4 regions of the Arthrobacter sp. SPT-J7 genome follow, and region 2 is predicted to be linked to each of the others. Evidence: riboswitches for the same ligand, from Rfam matches in the RefSeq annotation. Region 2 holds a riboswitch; each other region holds the start of a gene.
The links. Region 2 has a riboswitch for S-adenosylmethionine ahead of AC5RWX_RS07740 (LLM class flavin-dependent oxidoreductase). Riboswitches for the same ligand answer to the same signal wherever they lie in the genome.
Positions count from the first base shown of each region.

Region 1: another riboswitch for S-adenosylmethionine. It lies ahead of AC5RWX_RS02485 (flavin reductase family protein); the one in region 2 lies ahead of AC5RWX_RS07740 (LLM class flavin-dependent oxidoreductase).
Region 3: another riboswitch for S-adenosylmethionine. It lies ahead of AC5RWX_RS23710 (aminotransferase class V-fold PLP-dependent enzyme); the one in region 2 lies ahead of AC5RWX_RS07740 (LLM class flavin-dependent oxidoreductase).
Region 4: another riboswitch for S-adenosylmethionine. It lies ahead of AC5RWX_RS12490 (bifunctional o-acetylhomoserine/o-acetylserine sulfhydrylase); the one in region 2 lies ahead of AC5RWX_RS07740 (LLM class flavin-dependent oxidoreductase).

Region 1 is NZ_JBNHFF010000001.1:534,043-538,221, reverse strand. It holds gene AC5RWX_RS02500 (NADPH-dependent F420 reductase) at 1-168, shown strand, start outside; gene AC5RWX_RS02495 (hypothetical protein) at 195-398, opposite strand; gene AC5RWX_RS02490 (prephenate dehydratase) at 495-1,364, shown strand; SAM riboswitch class IV at 1,465-1,579, shown strand; gene AC5RWX_RS02485 (flavin reductase family protein) at 1,622-2,128, shown strand; gene AC5RWX_RS02480 (aldo/keto reductase) at 2,125-3,117, opposite strand; gene AC5RWX_RS02475 (MDR family MFS transporter) at 3,306-4,179, shown strand, end outside.
Region 2 is NZ_JBNHFF010000004.1:29,183-33,361, reverse strand. It holds gene AC5RWX_RS07745 (DUF1206 domain-containing protein) at 1-805, shown strand, start outside; gene AC5RWX_RS07740 (LLM class flavin-dependent oxidoreductase) at 982-2,385, opposite strand; SAM riboswitch class I at 2,473-2,564, opposite strand; gene AC5RWX_RS07735 (APC family permease) at 2,652-4,136, opposite strand; gene AC5RWX_RS07730 (acyl-CoA dehydrogenase family protein) at 4,151-4,179, opposite strand, start outside.
Region 3 is NZ_JBNHFF010000078.1:7,749-11,927, reverse strand. It holds gene AC5RWX_RS23720 (metal-dependent transcriptional regulator) at 1-36, opposite strand, end outside; gene AC5RWX_RS23715 (class I SAM-dependent methyltransferase) at 68-826, opposite strand; gene AC5RWX_RS23710 (aminotransferase class V-fold PLP-dependent enzyme) at 932-2,371, opposite strand; SAM riboswitch class IV at 2,408-2,521, opposite strand; gene hisN (histidinol-phosphatase) at 2,676-3,488, opposite strand; gene rsgA (ribosome small subunit-dependent GTPase A) at 3,538-4,179, opposite strand, start outside.
Region 4 is NZ_JBNHFF010000006.1:265,118-269,296, reverse strand. It holds gene metX (homoserine O-acetyltransferase MetX) at 1-219, opposite strand, end outside; gene AC5RWX_RS12490 (bifunctional o-acetylhomoserine/o-acetylserine sulfhydrylase) at 300-1,625, opposite strand; SAM riboswitch class IV at 1,693-1,807, opposite strand; gene AC5RWX_RS12485 (VOC family protein) at 1,999-2,640, shown strand; gene AC5RWX_RS12480 (CPBP family intramembrane glutamic endopeptidase) at 2,801-3,580, opposite strand; gene AC5RWX_RS12475 (PDR/VanB family oxidoreductase) at 3,700-4,179, opposite strand, start outside.

The sequences.
Region 1 (4,179 bases), on a different contig from region 2:
GAGGCCAAGTCCCTGTTGGCCGAGGTGGTCACCGCCGCCGGGCTGCAGGCGATCGACGCCGGCGCGCTCTCCCGTGCCCGGGAGCTCGAGGCCGTGGGCTTCCTGCAGATCACCCTGGCCGCTGCCGAGAAGGTGCCGTGGACCGGAGGCTTCGGCGTCGTCGCCTGACCGCGGTGGGGTGCCCGGCGCCGGGCCTACCGCCGCCCCGACCGCTTGGCCGCAACGGCCATCCCGGCCAGCACTCCGGCGCCGATCAGCAGCAGCACAGACACCACGATGAGCGGGGGCATCACATCCAGCCCCATAATGGACGGCATCACCGTCAGGCTGACGGCAAAGAGGGCGACGACGGCAGCGGCCAGCCAGAGGGCGACGGCACGGGGGTTGGATCCTTCCACGTCCTCCACTGTATCCGCGTCTCGCTCCGGCTTTGTGACGGCGGCCAGACCCCGCCGAATAAGGCCCCGGGCTCTTGCGGTGGGATAATTTCGCCCATGGCTCCAGCAATCGCGTACCAAGGTGAACCCGGCTCGAACTCGCACATGGCGTGCCTTGAGGTCCGGCCCGGCTGGGACGCGGTGCCGTGCGCCAGCTTCGAAGACGCCTTCGCCGCCGTCACAAGCGGCGAGGCCGAACTGGCCATGATCCCCATTGACAACTCGATTGCCGGCCGGGTGGCGGATATCCACGCCCTGCTGCCCAAGACCACGCTGCAGATAGTGGAGGAATTTTTCCTGCCCATCCGCTTCAGCTTGCTGGGCATTCCGGGGGCCACGGTGGAACAGGCCCGCGAAGTGCACAGCCACATCCATGCCCTGGGCCAATGCCGAAAGCTGATCCGCCGCTTGGGGCTGACGCCGGTTATTGCGGGCGACACCGCCGGCTCGGCACGGGAAGTAGCCGAATGGAACGACCCGACCAAGGTCTCGCTCGCGCCGCCGATGGCTGCGGAGCTTTACGGCCTGGAGGTCTTTGCCGAGAAGGTGGAAGACGACCCAACCAACACCACCCGGTTTGTGGTGCTGGCCGATCAACGGCCCGTCCCCAGCCGCGAAGAACTGCCCGGTCCCGCTGTGACCAGCTTCGTCTTCCGGGTGCGGAACGTTCCCTCGGCGCTGTACAAGGCGCTCGGCGGCTTCGCGACCAACGGCATCAACATGACGCGGTTGGAGAGCTACATGGTCGGCGGCGAGTTCGCTGCCACCATGTTCATGGTGGACGTCGAAGGCCACCCGGAGGATCAGTCGATGGTCCATGCCTTCGAGGAACTGGAGTTTTTCACCACCGAGATCCGGATCCTGGGCGTCTATCCCGCCCATCCGTTCCGGCTGCACCGCGGCGCGGACCAGCCCGCGGACGCCTGAGGCAGCCGAATGCGGGTGCCTGCGCCTGGCCCCGGACGTTCTTAACGAACTGTTACCCGTGTTTGACCGGGGACACATCGCGCTCTTACCGTGGGACATGAATCACGAGCGCCAACTTCACAGCCCTGGCTGGTTGGCCGGCAACCCTCTACCGTAGCGGGGTGCTCCAGGTGATGATTCGGCCCGCCGGGTTTGTCGGCAGGCAAGTACGCGTATCCTCCGGCAGCAGCGGATGCGCCCTAGCTTCAAGGATGGCCATGTCCCTGCACAACGACTTGACCCCGAACACCCTGCGCTCCGCCTTCGGTCGCTTTCCCTCCGGAATCGCAGCGCTCTGCGCCGTCATCGACGACACGCCGCAAGGCATCGTCGCCTCCTCCTTCACCGTGGGCGTTTCGCTGGAACCGCCGCTGGTGATGTTCGCGGTCCAGAACACCTCCCGGACCTGGCCGCTGGTCCGCCAAGCCGGTCGGATCGGTGTTTCGGTGCTGGGCACAGGGCACGACGGCGTCTGCCGCCAGATTGCTTCCAAGAGCGGCGACCGCTTCGCTGGGCTTAGTCTGCACCGCACCGACCAGGACGCGCTCTTCCTCAACGACGCAGCGCTCTGGCTGGATTGCTCGGTGCACCAGGAGGTTCCGGCCGGGGACCACCACGTGGTGCTGCTGGAGGTACATGGACTGGCCACGCACGACGGCGCGCACCAGCCGCTGGTCTTCCACGACTCCGTGTTCCGCCGGCTGGAACAGCCCGCGTTCGTTTAGGGCAGCGGTCGCCCCCGTGCCGCGACCCACAGCGCGTACCAGTCCTGCCGGGTCATCGCGGCGCCGATCTCCTCGGCCTGTGCACAGGCCTTGATCCGTTCCGGGTTGCTGGTACCGACGACCGGCCGGATGTTGGACGGATGGCGCAGCAGCCAGCCCAGCACCACGGCTTCCTGCGTGCAGCCCTTGTCCCGGGCCAGTTCGGTGACCAGAGTCGCCGTCGCTTGGTCCGCTCCAGCCCCGGTTCCTGCTTTGCCGGCGGTGGCGTGGTCGCCGGCCTCCGGCTCCATGGGCCGGCCGCTGTAGCGGCCCCGGGCCAGCGAGCCCCAGGCCTGCAGCTCCACCCCGTGCGCAGCGCAATACTCCAGCGTGCCGTGCGGGAAGCTGACGGCCGCGCCTTCCGGGTGGTTGACCAGCACGCCTGATTCAAGCCAGTCCCGCCGGTACAGACTCATTTCCAGCTGGTTCACAGCAAGCGGCTCGTCAAGCGCTGCCTGCAGCCACCGCATCTGTTCGCCGGCCATGTTCGAGACGCCCAGCCGGCGGACCTTGCCCGCCATCCGGAGGTGGCTGTAAGCCTCGGCGATCTCTTCAGCCGGGGCCAGCGGGTCAGGCCGGTGGATCAGCAGCGTGTCCAGGTAGTCGGTGTGCAGGCGGCGCAGGCTTTCCTCGGCACTGGCCACGATCGCCCCGAGAGATGAGTCATATTGGCCGGCCAGCCCGGGAGCCGGCAGCCGGATGCCGCACTTGCTTTGCAGCTGGATGGTTTCCCGGAGTTCCGGGCGCTCGGCCAGCACCCGGCCGAACGCAGCCTCCGCCTTGCCGTGGGCGTAGATGTCGGCGTGGTCGAAAATCCTGATGCCGATCTCCAGCGCCGCGTCCACCACCGTGTGGGCGGCGGCGACGTCGGCTGCCTCCAACGGGCCGCTCCCCCAGCCACCGCCCAAACCCATGCAGCCGAAGATCAGGCGGGATCCGGCGTCGTCCATTGGCATGTCCCTTCGCTGGGCGGGCTTCCAGCGTACGTCAACGCCGTGCCGGAACCGGGGCTTGTGGTGCCGGAACCGGGGGTTGTGCCGCTCCGCGGACGGCAGTACGGTACAGACGCGGGGCGGCGGGCGTCCCCAGGCAACCACATCAGGCCACCTGCGCCACCCGCGCCGCCGGAAAGTTCACCATGGCAGTACCTCCCAGCCCAGACCGCGGCCCGCAGCCCGCCGGCCCCTCAACAGCACCGGTTTCCGCCCCCACGGACCATGGCCGGAACCACGGCCGGGACCGCGCGGCCACGGCACAGCCGCGGATCATGGTGGTGTTCCTGGGGCTGATGCTCGCCGTGCTGCTGGCCGCGCTGGACCAGACCATCGTGGCGACCGCGCTGCCCACGATCGTCGGCGACCTGAACGGGCTGGAGCACATCTCGTGGGTGATCACCGCCTACATTCTGGCCGCCACCATCGGGCTGCCGATCTACGGCAAGCTCGGCGACCTGTTCGGGCGCAAGAGCATCTTCATCTTCGCGATCGCGGTGTTCCTGGGCGGCTCCATGCTCTCCGGCATGGCCCAGAGCATGCCGCAGCTGATCGCCTTCCGCGCCATCCAGGGAGTTGGCGGCGGCGGGTTGATGATCGGTGCGCAGGCGATCATCGGCGATCTTGTTTCGCCGCGTGAGCGGGGCAAGTACATGGGTTTAATCGGGGCGGCCTTCGGTCTTGCTTCGGTCAGCGGGCCGCTCTTGGGCGGGTTCATCACCGACAACTGGAACTGGCGCTGGATCTTCTACATCAACCTGCCGCTGGGGGCCGCGGCGTTGGTCGTCATCACCACCACCCTGCACTTGCATAAACCGGGCGGGCCCCGGCCCAAGCTGGACTATCTGGGCACCTTCCTGCTGGCGGTCGCCAGTGCGGCGGTCATCTTGTTCACCAGCTGGGGCGGGACCACCTATCCGTGGGACAGCCCGGTGATCATCGTGCTCGGCGCCCTCACCATTGTCGCCTCGGTGTTGTTCGTGCTGGCCGAGCGCCGGGCCGTGGAACCGGTCCTGCCGC
Region 2 (4,179 bases):
CGACAGGGCTGTGGACAAGACAGAACGGGCGGCGGAGTCCAAGCAGTTCGAATGGGTGGCACGCAGCGGTTTCGTGGCCAGCGGGCTGCTGCACGTGCTGATCGGCGCAATCGCGCTGCGGCTGGCCTTCGGTGGAGGCGGCGAGGCGGACCAGTCTGGAGCAGCCTCCAGCCTGGCGAAGCACCCGGGCGGACTGTTCCTGCTCTGGGCGGGCATGCTGGGCGCTGCCGCCCTGGCCCTGTGGCAGATCAGCCAAGCGGTGTTCGGCGGCCGTGGCCTGGAGAAGAAGAAAAAGTGGGGCTACCGGGCGAAGTGCGTGGGCCTGGCCATCGTGTACGGAGCGATAGCGGTGAGCTTCGGCAGCTTTGCCCTGGGCTCCGGCAGCAACAGCAGCGAGAAATCGCAGGACGCCAGCACCAAGCTGATGCAGTGGCCGGGCGGAGCCGTGGTGCTGTTCCTGATCGGCGCGGTGATCATCGGCGCCGGAATCTACTACGTGGTCAAAGGACTGTTCCGGAACTTCCTCGCCGACCTCAAGCCGCTGCCCCCCGGCGGCGTCCGCACCGCCGTAACGTGGGTGGGCATCGTCGGCTTTGTCGGCAAGGGGCTGGCCTTGTTTGTGCTCGGGCTGCTGCTGGCGGTCGCCGCGGTGCAGAACGACCCGCAGGACGTGAAAGGCCTCGACGGCGCGCTCAAGGCGCTGCGCGAGCAACCGTTCGGGCCGGCGGCGCTGGCCGTGGTGGCCGTCGGGCTGATTTGCTACGGGCTCTATCTGGGGGCCCGGGCACGTTACGCGAAGATGTAGCTAACGCCTCCTCCATCGACTGTCCCGGCAACACCCCTTCCCTCCGCGGGGAGGGGCGTTTTCGGTACCGTTAATGGAAAGTGCGACGGCGGCGCGCTGCCCCTTTGAAGGGGCGTCGCACCGCCGTCGTGGTTCAGCTGGTGCCGTGGTTCGCTGGCTGACAGAAAAGGCCGGGGTCAGTGGATCAGGGAGTTCTGCAGCCGAAAGCCGGCAGCCTTGTGGTTCTCCGGCAGCTTGTCGCCGCGCCCAAAGAGCTTGTTGCGCAGCGTGCCCGGCGCGTAGTCGGTGGGGTAGGAACCGCGGGCCTGCAGCTCCGGCACCACGAACTCGACGACGTCCTCGAACGAGCCCGGGGTGATGGCGTAGGCCAGGTTAAAGCCGTCCACATCGGTGTCGTCCACCCACTCGATCAGCTTGTCCGCCACCTCGGCGCCGGAGCCGACGGTGACCGGGCCGAAGCCGCCGACGCCGATCCACTGCGCCATCTGGCGGATGGTCCACGGCTTGTCCGCGTCGCCGGAGGCCTTCTTGAAGTTCTCCACCGAGGACTGGATGGCGTTGGACTTTACGTCCTCGCCGATCACGTCGTCCAGGTCGAACTGGGACATGTCGATGCCGGTCCAGCCGGAGAGCAGCGCGAGCGCGCCGTTGATGTCCGTGTAGGAGGCGTAGTCCTGGTACTTGGCCCGCGCTTCCTCCGTGGTGGCTGCCGTGATGACCGTCTGCATGGCGTAGATGCGGATGTCGTAGCGGCCCCGGCCGGCAGCCTCGGCTGCGTCGCGGATCTTGGCCACGGTGGACGTGAGGATTTCCTTGGTCGGGGAGCTCACGAAGACGGCCTCGGCGTTCTCGGCGGCAAAGCGCATGCCGCGGGCCGAGGCACCGGCCTGGAAGATCACCGGGGTGCGCTGCGGGCTGGGCTCGGTGATCGCGATGCCCGGCACCTTGAAGTGCTGGCCCTCGTGACGGATCTCGTGGACCTTCGCCGGGTCGGTGTACACGCCGGAGGCGCGGTCCTTGACCACGGCGTCGTCCTCCCACGAGCCCTCCAGCAGCTTGTAGACCACCTCGAGGTATTCGTCCGCGTGGTTGTAGCGCTCGTCGTGTTCCAGTTGGTCTTCCTGGCCCATGTTCCGCGCCGCGGAGGGCAGGTAGCCGGTCACCACGTTCCAGCCCACACGGCCCTTCGTGAGGTGGTCCAGCGTGGCCAGCCGGCGGGCGAACGGGTACGGGTGCTCATAGGCCGTGCCGGCGGTGATGCCGAAGCCCAGGTTCTTGGTCACGGCGGCCATCGCGGACACCAGCAGGATCGGGTCGTTCACCGGCACCTGCGCGCCGGCCGACAGCGGGATTTCGTTCGTGCTGCCGAACACGTCGTAGGTGCCCAGCACGTCGGCGATGAAGAGGCTGTCGAACTTGCCCTTCTCCAGCACCTGGGCCAGGTGGGTCCAGTACTCCAGATCGTTGTAGCGGTCCGCCTGGTCCTTCGGATGGCGCCACAGTCCCGGGGACTGGTGGACAACGCAGTTCATGTCGAACGCGTTGAGGCGGACGTGGCGCTGCGGGTCTTTTACGGTCATGTCAGGCTCCTTTACTGATGAGAAGAGCCCGCGCCGGTCCCCCGGCGGGCATGCAGTGGCCCTGAGGAACCAACGAGAGATCGAGCTTCTCCATCGGTCCTGGCGGTAGCACCTTCCTCACAAGGAGGGGGTTGCTGCGGCGTCAACAAGCCAGGTCTCTCGGCCGCTCTGGATGGGTACCCCTCCATTGGACACCCGCAGGCGCCGGGAGGGAAATGGTGCGCGTCACGCGGGGTAAGAATCTTGCGCGCCACGCGGGGGAGGAATTACGACGACGGCGCGGCCCCGGTTGACGCCGACGGCGCGGGACCAACTTTGGTCTGCGGCCGCCTCGAGGCGACCACTGCTCCGGCGCCGAAGCTGGCCAGGATCAGCACCACGACCGCGATGGCCAGCGGTACGCTGTTGCCGACCAATGTGGGCAGGTTCTGCAAGATCAGGCCCAGGATTCCCAGCAGCCCGAGGAGTCCAAGCGCCGGGGCCACGGAGCGCTTCCAGCTGCGGGCCGGCGCTCCCTGCCGGCGGAAGAACACCAACACGGCGACGCTGGTGAGCGTCATCAGCACCACCACGCCCAGGGAGGAGAATCCGGCGAACCACGTGTAGAACTGCACCACAGGGTCCCATCCGGCCACCACGGCGACCAGCAGGAACAGAGCCACCACGGCCGTGGCCGCTGCGGAGGCCAAATGCGGAGAGCGGTGCCGGGTGTGGGTGCCGGCCAGCTTGGCGGGGAAGATGCCCTGCCCCGACAGCTGGAAGAAATAGCGCGAGCTGATGTTGTGGAAGGACAGGATGCAGGCGAACAGGCTGGAGGCGAGCAGAACCTGGACAATGTGGCTGCCGGCCGTGCCCAGGTAGAGCGCGGTGGTCTCGGAGAGCAGGGTGCCGGGCGCGTCAGTGGCCTTTTGCACTATCCCGCCGTCGCCCCAGACGCTGATCAGCAGCCAGCTGGAGAGGGCGTAGAAGCCGCCCACCACCAGGAGGGCCAGGTAGGTGGCACGCGGGATCGTCTTGTCCGGGTCGCGGGCCTCGTCCCGGAACACGGCGGTGGCTTCGAAGCCGATGAAGCTCAGGATGGCGAACAGCAACGCGATCCCGGGTGCCCCGGACAGCACGGTGGACGGGGTAAGGAACCCGGCGGAGAGCCCCTCGGACCCGCCGCCGCCAAAGACGATGGCGGCGTCCAGGATCAGCACGATCAGTACTTCGGCTACCAGCAGCACGGCCAGCACCTTGCCGGACAGCTCGATGTTGCGGTGACCCAGCCATGCCACGGCAACCAGCGCCGCCGCCGCCCACACCCACCAAGGCAGCGCGGGGCCGCCGTAAGCGCGGACCACTTCATCGACCGCCGGGGCAAAGAGCCCGTAGACGCCGGCTTCCAGCGCCAGGTAGGAGAGCAAGGCCGCGAAGGCGGCCCCCAGTCCAGCCCGCCGGCCCAGGCCCTTGTCCACGTAGCTGTAGAACGCGCCCGCCGACGGCACATGCGGCGTCATGGTGGTGAAGCCGACGGCGAACAGCAACAGGATTGCTGTGGCCAGCAGGTAGATGAACGGGAGGCCGGCGCCGTTCCCGCTGGCGATGGCCAGCGGGACCGTTCCGCCGATTACGCCCAGCGGTGACGCAGCGGCCACCACGATCAGCACGATGCTGGCGACGCCCAGCCGGCCGGAGAGCCGCGGCGCGGTTCCGGCCGCGGGAGCGGCGGCTGGCGGCGCGGCGAGAGTTTGGAGGTTGGAAACTGACATGGTTTGCCTTCTTCCTAGACGGCCGCGGAACCGGCGGCGGGGA
Region 3 (4,179 bases), on a different contig from region 2:
ATCCTCGATGGAGGAGGAGGGCGCGCTGGTCTTCACAGCTCCCAGCCTACCCGTTCCCGGTTCACCGTCACGCCTTGAAGGCCCGCCAGGTAAGGGTCAGATACGGCAGTTCGAGCTCTTCATCCAGGCTGTGGCCCAGGTGGTCGTGGAGGTACCAGTCCAGGTTGGCCAGCACCTTGGCCCGGGTGGTTTCGCTGGCCCGCAGGTAGTAGCTTCTCGACTTCGTGAGCTCCACGAGGCCGGTAGTGCTGACGCGGTCCTGCCAGTGGGTGACGTGACCCTCAAGCCCGCGGAACTCGGGCCCCACGAGCGGCCGGAAGCCTGGCTTGTACACATCCCCTGCGTGCATGATCCGGGAGAGCCGGTGGACCCAGGGGACGGATGTATCCAGCTGGTTCCAGATCAGGCCCAGCGTCCCGTGCGGGCGGAGGACTCGGGCCAGTTCGGTGCTTGCTGCCAGGGCGTCGCACCAGTGCCAGGCCTGGGCAACGCTTACGACGTCGAAGGCTTGGGCAGGCATGCACGTCGCCTCCGCTGTGGCCCTGACTGCCGTTGCCGCGGGATAGTGCACCCGTAACTGCTCGAGCATGTCCGCGGAGGGGTCCACCGCCGTCACGGCCAGGCCCATGTCCAGCAGCAGCCCAGTGAACTTTCCGGTGCCGGCACCGGCATCCAGCGCATCACGGGCGCCTGCAGGCACCAGCCAATGGACTGCTTCTTCCGGGTAGCCGGGACGGACCTGCTGGTAGTGCCGGCCGCCGTCCTGGAAGCTCTGGCCGAGCTCGCGCCGCCGTCCTTGATCAAGCCTGGGGCCACCCCGTACCAAGTGTGGCCTCCTTCGTCCGATGCCCTTGGGTATCCTTCGAATTTACCGCACCCGCTGTAGAGGCAAGATCAGTAAGTCAGTGCGAACCCATAGCGGGCACGAGGCTCAGTCGTCGATGCAGGGAGCCGCCCCGGCGGTTCCCGGAGTGTTGGGTGCCCAGTGCGGGTAGGTCCGGGTGTCGTTGGCGGGAACCCACCGTCCCGCGTCCACGACGTAGTCCCACCCCAGGCCGTTGCGGCGCAGCGAGTCGATTCCGGCAAGGAGCCGTTCTGCGTCCTCAAGGCGTGAGCCGACGCCGAAACTTGCACGAAGGGAGCCGGAAGGAAGCCCCAGCCGCTTCAACAGCGGGTGCGCGCAGAACCGTCCGTCCCGCAGGCCAACGCCGTGCTCAGCGGACAGGTAGGCGGCCACGAGTCCGGCGTCGTAGCCTTCCACCGAGAAGTTGACCACGCCGATCGTGTCCGTGTCCGGGTTGGTGTCCTTGAAGATCTGGTGCACGGTCACGCCGTCGATCTTCTGCAGGCCTTCCACCAGGAAGGAGCGGATGGCCGACTCGTGCGCATGCCACTGTTCCTGGTCCAGCCCGGCGATCACCTGGGTGGCGCGGGCCAGGGTGGCTGCGCCAAGGACGTTGGGCGAGCCACCCTCATGGCGGGCCGGGCCAGTGGCCCAGCTGACGCCGTCGAGCCTTGCTTCCTTCACCGCGCCGCCGCCGGCGAGATGGGGCGTTCCGGCGTCGAGCCAGTCCGCGCGGCCCACCAGCACGCCGGTACCGAACGGCGCGTAGAGCTTGTGGCCGGAGAAGGCCAGGTAGTCGACGCCGTCCGCGGCGATATTCACGCGGCGGTGCGGTGCGAGCTGGGCCGCGTCAACCACGATCCTTGCGCCGTATTCGTGGGCTAGTGAAGCGAGAGCCCGGATGGGAAGAATCTCACCCGTGACGTTGGAGGCGCCGGTGACGGCGAGCAGGCTCACACCGCCCTGCTCCAGCTCCGCACGGACGGACTCGATGGTCCCGGCGATAGAGTCAGCGGCAACGATGCTCCGGTGGGGAACACCCTGCCACGGCAGCAGGTTCGCGTGGTGTTCGATGTCCAGGTACAGGACGTCGCCGTCCGGATGACCGTCCGTGGCAGGCAGGCAACCAGCCAGCAGGTTGAGGGAGTCGGTGGTGTTGCGCGTGAAAATCACCGAATCGTCAGGGCGGCCGCCGACAAATTCCCGGACGATGCTGCGTGCGTTCTCGTAAACGGACGTGCTGATCTGGGAAGCGTAACCGGCGCCGCGGTGCACACTCGCGTAGAAGGGCAGGATCTCGTTGAGGTAGGCCGAGACTACCGAAAGGGCAGGAGCCGAGGCACCATAGTCGAGGTTTGCATACCGCACGTGCCCGCCGGCGATCAGGGGCGCCTGGATTTCCGCACCCGTGACCGCAGCAAGGGGACGGTTGGCAACAGCGCGGCGGGCATCAAAGAGGACAGCGGCTTCAGCCTGAATGGTGTCGGGCTGGGCGGCGGCGTTGGGGGAGACAGTGGCAGTTGTCACAGAGACCTCACATCGAAAAGGACTCCCTGCTCCGGGAATCCGCGCTTGCCGCATCCGTTCCGGACCGGCCTGGTCGTCACCCGGGGCACCCCACCGCGGTTGGAGGGTTGCCGGCCAGCAAACCGGGGTTTCGCGCTGGCACTCGTGACCTGGTTAAGAGCGTAGGACATGGGGTAGGAAGGTTTGAAGCCGGCTCGAATGTTAAGCACTTTGTTACGCTGGCTGAAAAGTGCTGCTTCAGCCGAAGAAACGGCGGCCGGCGCCTCCTGCAGGAGCCGTCCGCCGCTCATTGTTCGGAAAGTGCTTAGAGAAGATCATCCAAGTCGGGGTTCAACCTGCGGAGCACCTCGGAGTGCAGGATGGAGTTCGTGGCCAGCGCATTGCCGCCGAACGGTCCGTCCTCCCCTTCGAGGGAGGTGAACCGGCCGCCCGCTTCGACCACGATCGGCACGAGTGCCGCCATGTCGTAAAGGTTGAGTTCGGGTTCGCAGGCTATGTCCACCGCGCCTTCGGCCACCATGCAGTAGGACCAGAAATCGCCGAATGCCCGGGTCCGCCACACGTCCTCAGTAAGGCCCAGGAAGTTGTCCAGGTTCCCGCGTTCCTTCCACCCGCCCAGGCTGGAGTAGGACAACGAAGCATCCGCAAGGTTGGCGACATTCGAGACGCGGAGCCGGGTGGCAGCAGCCAGCGACCGTCCCATGTAGGCGCCCATGCCCTTGGCCGCCCACCAGCGCTTGCCCAGGGCCGGGGCGCTGACCACTCCAACAACGGGCTCGCCCTCATCCACCAAAGCGATCAGGGTGGCCCAGACGGGGACGCCACGGACGAAGTTCTTGGTGCCGTCGATGGGGTCGATGATCCAGCGGCGGGACCCGTGGCCGGTGCTGCCGAACTCTTCACCGAGTACGGCATCGCGCGGACGGGAGCGGGACAACTGGCCGCGGATGGCCTCTTCCGCAGCCTTGTCCGCGTCGGTGACCGGCGTCAAGTCGGGCTTGGTCTCCACCTGGAGGTCCTGGGCCTTGAAGCGGCTCATGGTCTGGTCATCCACGGAATCTGCCAGGACGTGCGCCAGGCGCAGGTCATCGTTGTAGCTTGAAGCGGGTTGGATCATGGTTACAAAACTACCGTCTGCGCGCGGTTCTGCTGGGAGATCGGCACCGTCAGTTGACGCTGCCGAGTTCCTTCGCCTCCTGCGCCTCCATCCGGGGGTCGGTACCCAGAAGGCGCCGCAGGGATGCCAGGCGCGCTTCCCCGGTGGCGCCGGCATGCCCGCCCGCCACCCAGGCGTCAAGGCCGCAGTTCACGGCCGTGGCGGTGTGCTTGCAGCCACGTTCGCAGTCCTCGATGCCGGGGGAGAGGTCCGGGAAGGAGCGCAGGATCCGGTCCGGGTCCACGTAGGCCAGGCCGAAGGAACGGATGCCCGGGGTGTCGATAATCCAGCTGCCGGCGGGTGCGTCCGCCAGCCGCAGGGCCAACGCTGACGACGACGTGTGCCGGCCCCGCCCCGTTACCGCATTGACCCCGCCGGTGGCACGTTCGGCCCCCGTCAGCGCGTTCACCATGGTCGATTTGCCGACGCCTGAGTGCCCCAGCATGACGGTCACCTTTCCGTCCAGGTAGCCGCGGAGCTCCGCGACGGCCCTGCTGTCCAGGCGCGCGGACAGGCCGTCGTCCGAGCGGGCATCGATCCCCGAAGCGGTGGAGTCGGCCGTCCGGCTGATGATCACGGGGAGGTCGAGGTGCGTGTAGTTGGACAGCAGCTCCGCTGGATCCTTGACGTCCGCCTTGGTGACCAACAGGAT
Region 4 (4,179 bases), on a different contig from region 2:
ATAGCGCTCCGTGTCGATGGTGGCACCGGGACCGATCAGGTCGTCCCACCAGCCGTCCTCGTCGGAGGTGCCGCGGGCCACGTGCGTGCTGCCGGTCAGGGCGTGCTCGATCAGGACCGCGTTCGACGCATCCGCGTTGAGGGTGCCCCAGGTTTCAAAGCCCAGAACGACCTCGGGCAGGTAGCCGCCGGCTTCCAGTTCCAGCGCACCAACAGGCATCCTGCGCAGGACGCCATCCGTCGCCTGGTCCACGAGTTCCTGCGGTTGCACTATCGTCACGCTGCGTTCTACCTGCTTGCCTAGTCGTCCGCGCCCTTGGCGGCACGGAACCCGGCCTCCAAGTCGGCGATGATGTCGTTGACGTTCTCGATGCCCACCGAGAGCCGGACCAGTCCGTCGGTCACGCCGGCGGACAACCGCTCCTCGGCCGAAAGCTGGGCGTGCGTGGTCGACGCCGGGTGGATCACCAGCGAGCGCACGTCGCCGAGGTTGGCCACATGCGAATGCAGTTCCAGTCCGTCCACAAAGCGCTTGCCGGCCTCCAGTCCACCCTTGATCTCAAACGACACGATGGCGCCGGTGCCCTTCGGACCGTACTTGCGGCCGCGCTCGTACCAGGGGCTCGAGGGCAGGCCGAGGTACGCAACGGAAGCAACGTCGTCGTGCGCTTCGAGGAACTCCGCCACCTTCTGCGCGTTGGCCACGTGCCGCTCGACCCGCAGGCTCAGCGTCTCAAGGCCTTGGGCTATCAGGAAGGCGTTGAACGGGGAAATGGCAGAGCCCAGATCGCGCAGCAGCTGCACGCGGGCCTTGAGGATGTAGGCGAGGTTGGCGCCGAGCGCACTTCCGACACCCAGGTCGCGGGCGAAGACCAGCCCGTTGTAGGTGTCGTCCGGGGTGTTGAAGCCAGGGAACTTCTCCGGATCGGCAGCGAAATCAAAGGTGCCGGCGTCCACGATCACGCCGCCGATGGCGGTCCCGTGACCCCCGAGGTACTTGGTGGCCGAGTGGAGCACAATGTCTGCCCCCCACTCGATCGGGCGGATCAGGTACGGGGTGGCCAGCGTGTTGTCCACGATCAGCGGCACGCCGTTCTCGTGCGCGATGCTGCTGACGGCCTCCAGGTCCAGCACGTCCTGGCGCGGGTTGGAGACCACCTCGCCGAAGAAGGCCTTGGTGTTTGGCTGCACGGCGTCGCGCCACTGCTGCAGGTTGTCCGGATCCTCAACGAAGGTGACTTCGATGCCGAACTTGGGCAGCGTGGTGCGCAGCAGGTTGTACGTACCGCCGTACAGGCTGGGGCTGGCTACGATATGGTCGCCGGCCTCGGCCAGGTTCAGGATGGAGAACGTGGACGCAGCCTGGCCGGAGGCCAGCAGCAGTGCGCCGACGCCGCCTTCCAGGTTGGCGAGCCGGGTTTCCACAGCCTCGCTCGTCGGGTTGCCGATCCGGGTGTAGATGGGTGCCAATTCGGACAGGGCGAAGCGGTCCGCGGCGCTCTGCGCGCTGGGGAACACGAACGACGTGGTCTGGTAGATCGGCAGTGCGCGGGCACCGGTGGCGGCATCCGGCTCTTGGCCGACGTGGATTTGACGAGTTTCAAAAGACCAGTCTGCATTGGACATGGTGCAACTCCTTCAACGGAAGGGGTCATCCGGGATCCGGCCGTGCCGGTATATCCGTCCCGGGTGTGACCCGCGCTTGCGCACCGCCTTGTGGCGGCTGCCTGGTCTTCACCCGGGGCACCCCACCGCGGTTGGAGGGTTGCCGGCCAGCAAACCGGGGTTTCACGCTGGCACTCATGACCTGCGTCCAGTCTCGGCGGAGAGCCCGGCCGGCCGCAACAATATGACATCTTGTGACCGCCCCTCCCCTGCCTTGCCGGGGGCCAGACCTGCCCTTGGCTGTAAAGGGCTAACGTCAAGATTCACCGCGAAAGCACAGTGACTTAGGTCACCCTAAGTCGAGCGCTGGTTCACAAAGTGCCAAGATATGCCTATGCGCTTCGACCACGTTTCTTATGCTGCAGAGCCCGACGGCCTGGCTGCCACCTCAGAGCGGATTTCCAAGGCCTTGGGTATCGACGCGGTCAAGGGCGGGGTACACCCCCGCTTCGGCACCCGCAACATGATCTTCCCGCTGACCGACCACCATTACCTGGAAGTGGTGGAGGTCCTGGACCACCCCGCGTCCGACAAGGCCCCCTTCGGCCAAGCCGTTCGTGCCCGGTCCGAAGCCGGCGGCGGCTGGATGGGCTGGTGTGTGGAAGTGGACGATCTGACCCCGTTCGAAGAGCGGCTGGGCCGTCATGCGGTTCCCGGGAACCGAAAGTTTCCGGACGGGCAGGAATTGAGCTGGCAGCAGATCGGCATCAAGGGCCTGATCGCCGACCCGCAGGTCCCCTACATGCTGCGCTGGGATGACGGCACCGAGGCACTGCACCCGTCCAACGCGCGCCCCGCGACCGTCAAGCTGATCGGCCTGACCATTGCCGGATCCTCGGAACGCGTGGCCGACTGGCTGGGCACCCCGGTAGATGACCTTCTCGACGACGTCAAGGTTGCTTGGACCGCACCCAACGGCACACCCGGCATCATGTCGGTCCGCTTCGAAACCGCGAACGGCATCGTCGAACTCTAAGCTTCCGGTCCCGGCTGGCACGGTACCAAGACTCGCGCTTATCGCAGGGGCTCCCATTCCGCCCTCTTGCTCCCACCCACGGTGGCGCAAGAGGTAGAACGGGAGCCTTTGGCCTGTCCGGGGAGAGAACGCCCGGACTCCCGCGGGGCGTGCAGGCGGGTCAGGTCCCGATGCCGATGGCCGGACCCACCAGCGCATACCCGACAAAGCCGGCAATATCCAGCAGTGCGTGAGCGACGACCAGCGGCATCACCCGCTTTACCTTTGTGTAGACGTACCCGAATACCAGCCCCATCAGGAAGTTGCCGATGCCCGGTCCAATCCCCTGGTACAGATGGTAGGTCCCGCGCAGGGCGGCGCTGACGAAGATCGTGGTCCAGATCCCCCAGCCGAACTTGGCGAACCTGTTGAAGAGGTAGCCAACCATGACCACCTCTTCGAGGATGGCGTGGCGCAGTGCTGACAGCACCAGTACCGGCACGGTCCACCAATATTCGTCCAAGGCCGCGGGGACAATGGCGGTGGTGATCCCAAGCGCCCGGCCGGCGGCATAGACGACCAACGTGCCGGCACCCATCAGCAGCGCCAGCAGGAAGCCTAAACCGAAGTCCACCTTGGGCCGGGAAAAGGTGAACCCGATCGAGCGGAAGGCCGATTGGCCGGGCGAGGTCATGAGGAGCAGCACCAAGGCCACCGGCACCAGCGCAAAGCAGATGCCGAGCATCTGGTAGACGAAATCGAAGATCTCCCGCTTGTTCAGTACCGGGTTCAGCGTGGTGGTTTGCGAGGCCAGCGGCGCGCGGGTCATCTTCTCCAGCAGGTTCACCACGGCGTAGACAGCCGACTGCCCCAGCGAAACCCCGAGCACAATGAGCACTTCCGCCCGGTAGTAGCTCAGCGTGCGCGGTGCACTCGCGGTGACCACCTTCTGCTTGTCCATAGCCTCCATCTTGCCAAGGGAACCCGGGCCGGGGACATCCGGAAGGGATTCGTGTTCCACCCTCCCCCGCCGTTGAATCGGCTTTCGTTGCGGCGCGGGCGCTCCGGGACCAGGCCTCGCTACAAGTCCAGCAGCAAGCGCTTGCCCTTGCACCGGGAGACGCAGATCATCATGGTGTCTCCCGCGTCGCGTTCCGCATCGGACAGCAGCGAATCGCGGTGGTCAATTTCGCCGCCCAACACAGGCGTTTCACAGGTACCGCAGATTCCCTCGCGGCAGGAGTTCAGCGGGCTGAGCCCGGCCGCTTCGAGTGCCTGCAAGATGGACTCGTCCGGTCCCACCGGGACCTCAGTCCCGTCGGTCAGTTCGACCACGAAGGCGGACTCGCCGTCGTTCTCCGGGACTTCGCCGGTTGCGGCGAAGCGCTCGCAGTGGAACCGCCCGGGATCCTCCCAGCCGTCGGCAATCGACTGAATGACATTGAGCAGCGGGCCGGGACCGCAGGCGTAGACGTGAGTTCCGGCGCCCTGCTCCGCCAACAGCTCGGCCAGCGGGTAGAAACCGCTCTCGTCGTCGGCGTGGATGTGGATGTCTCCGCC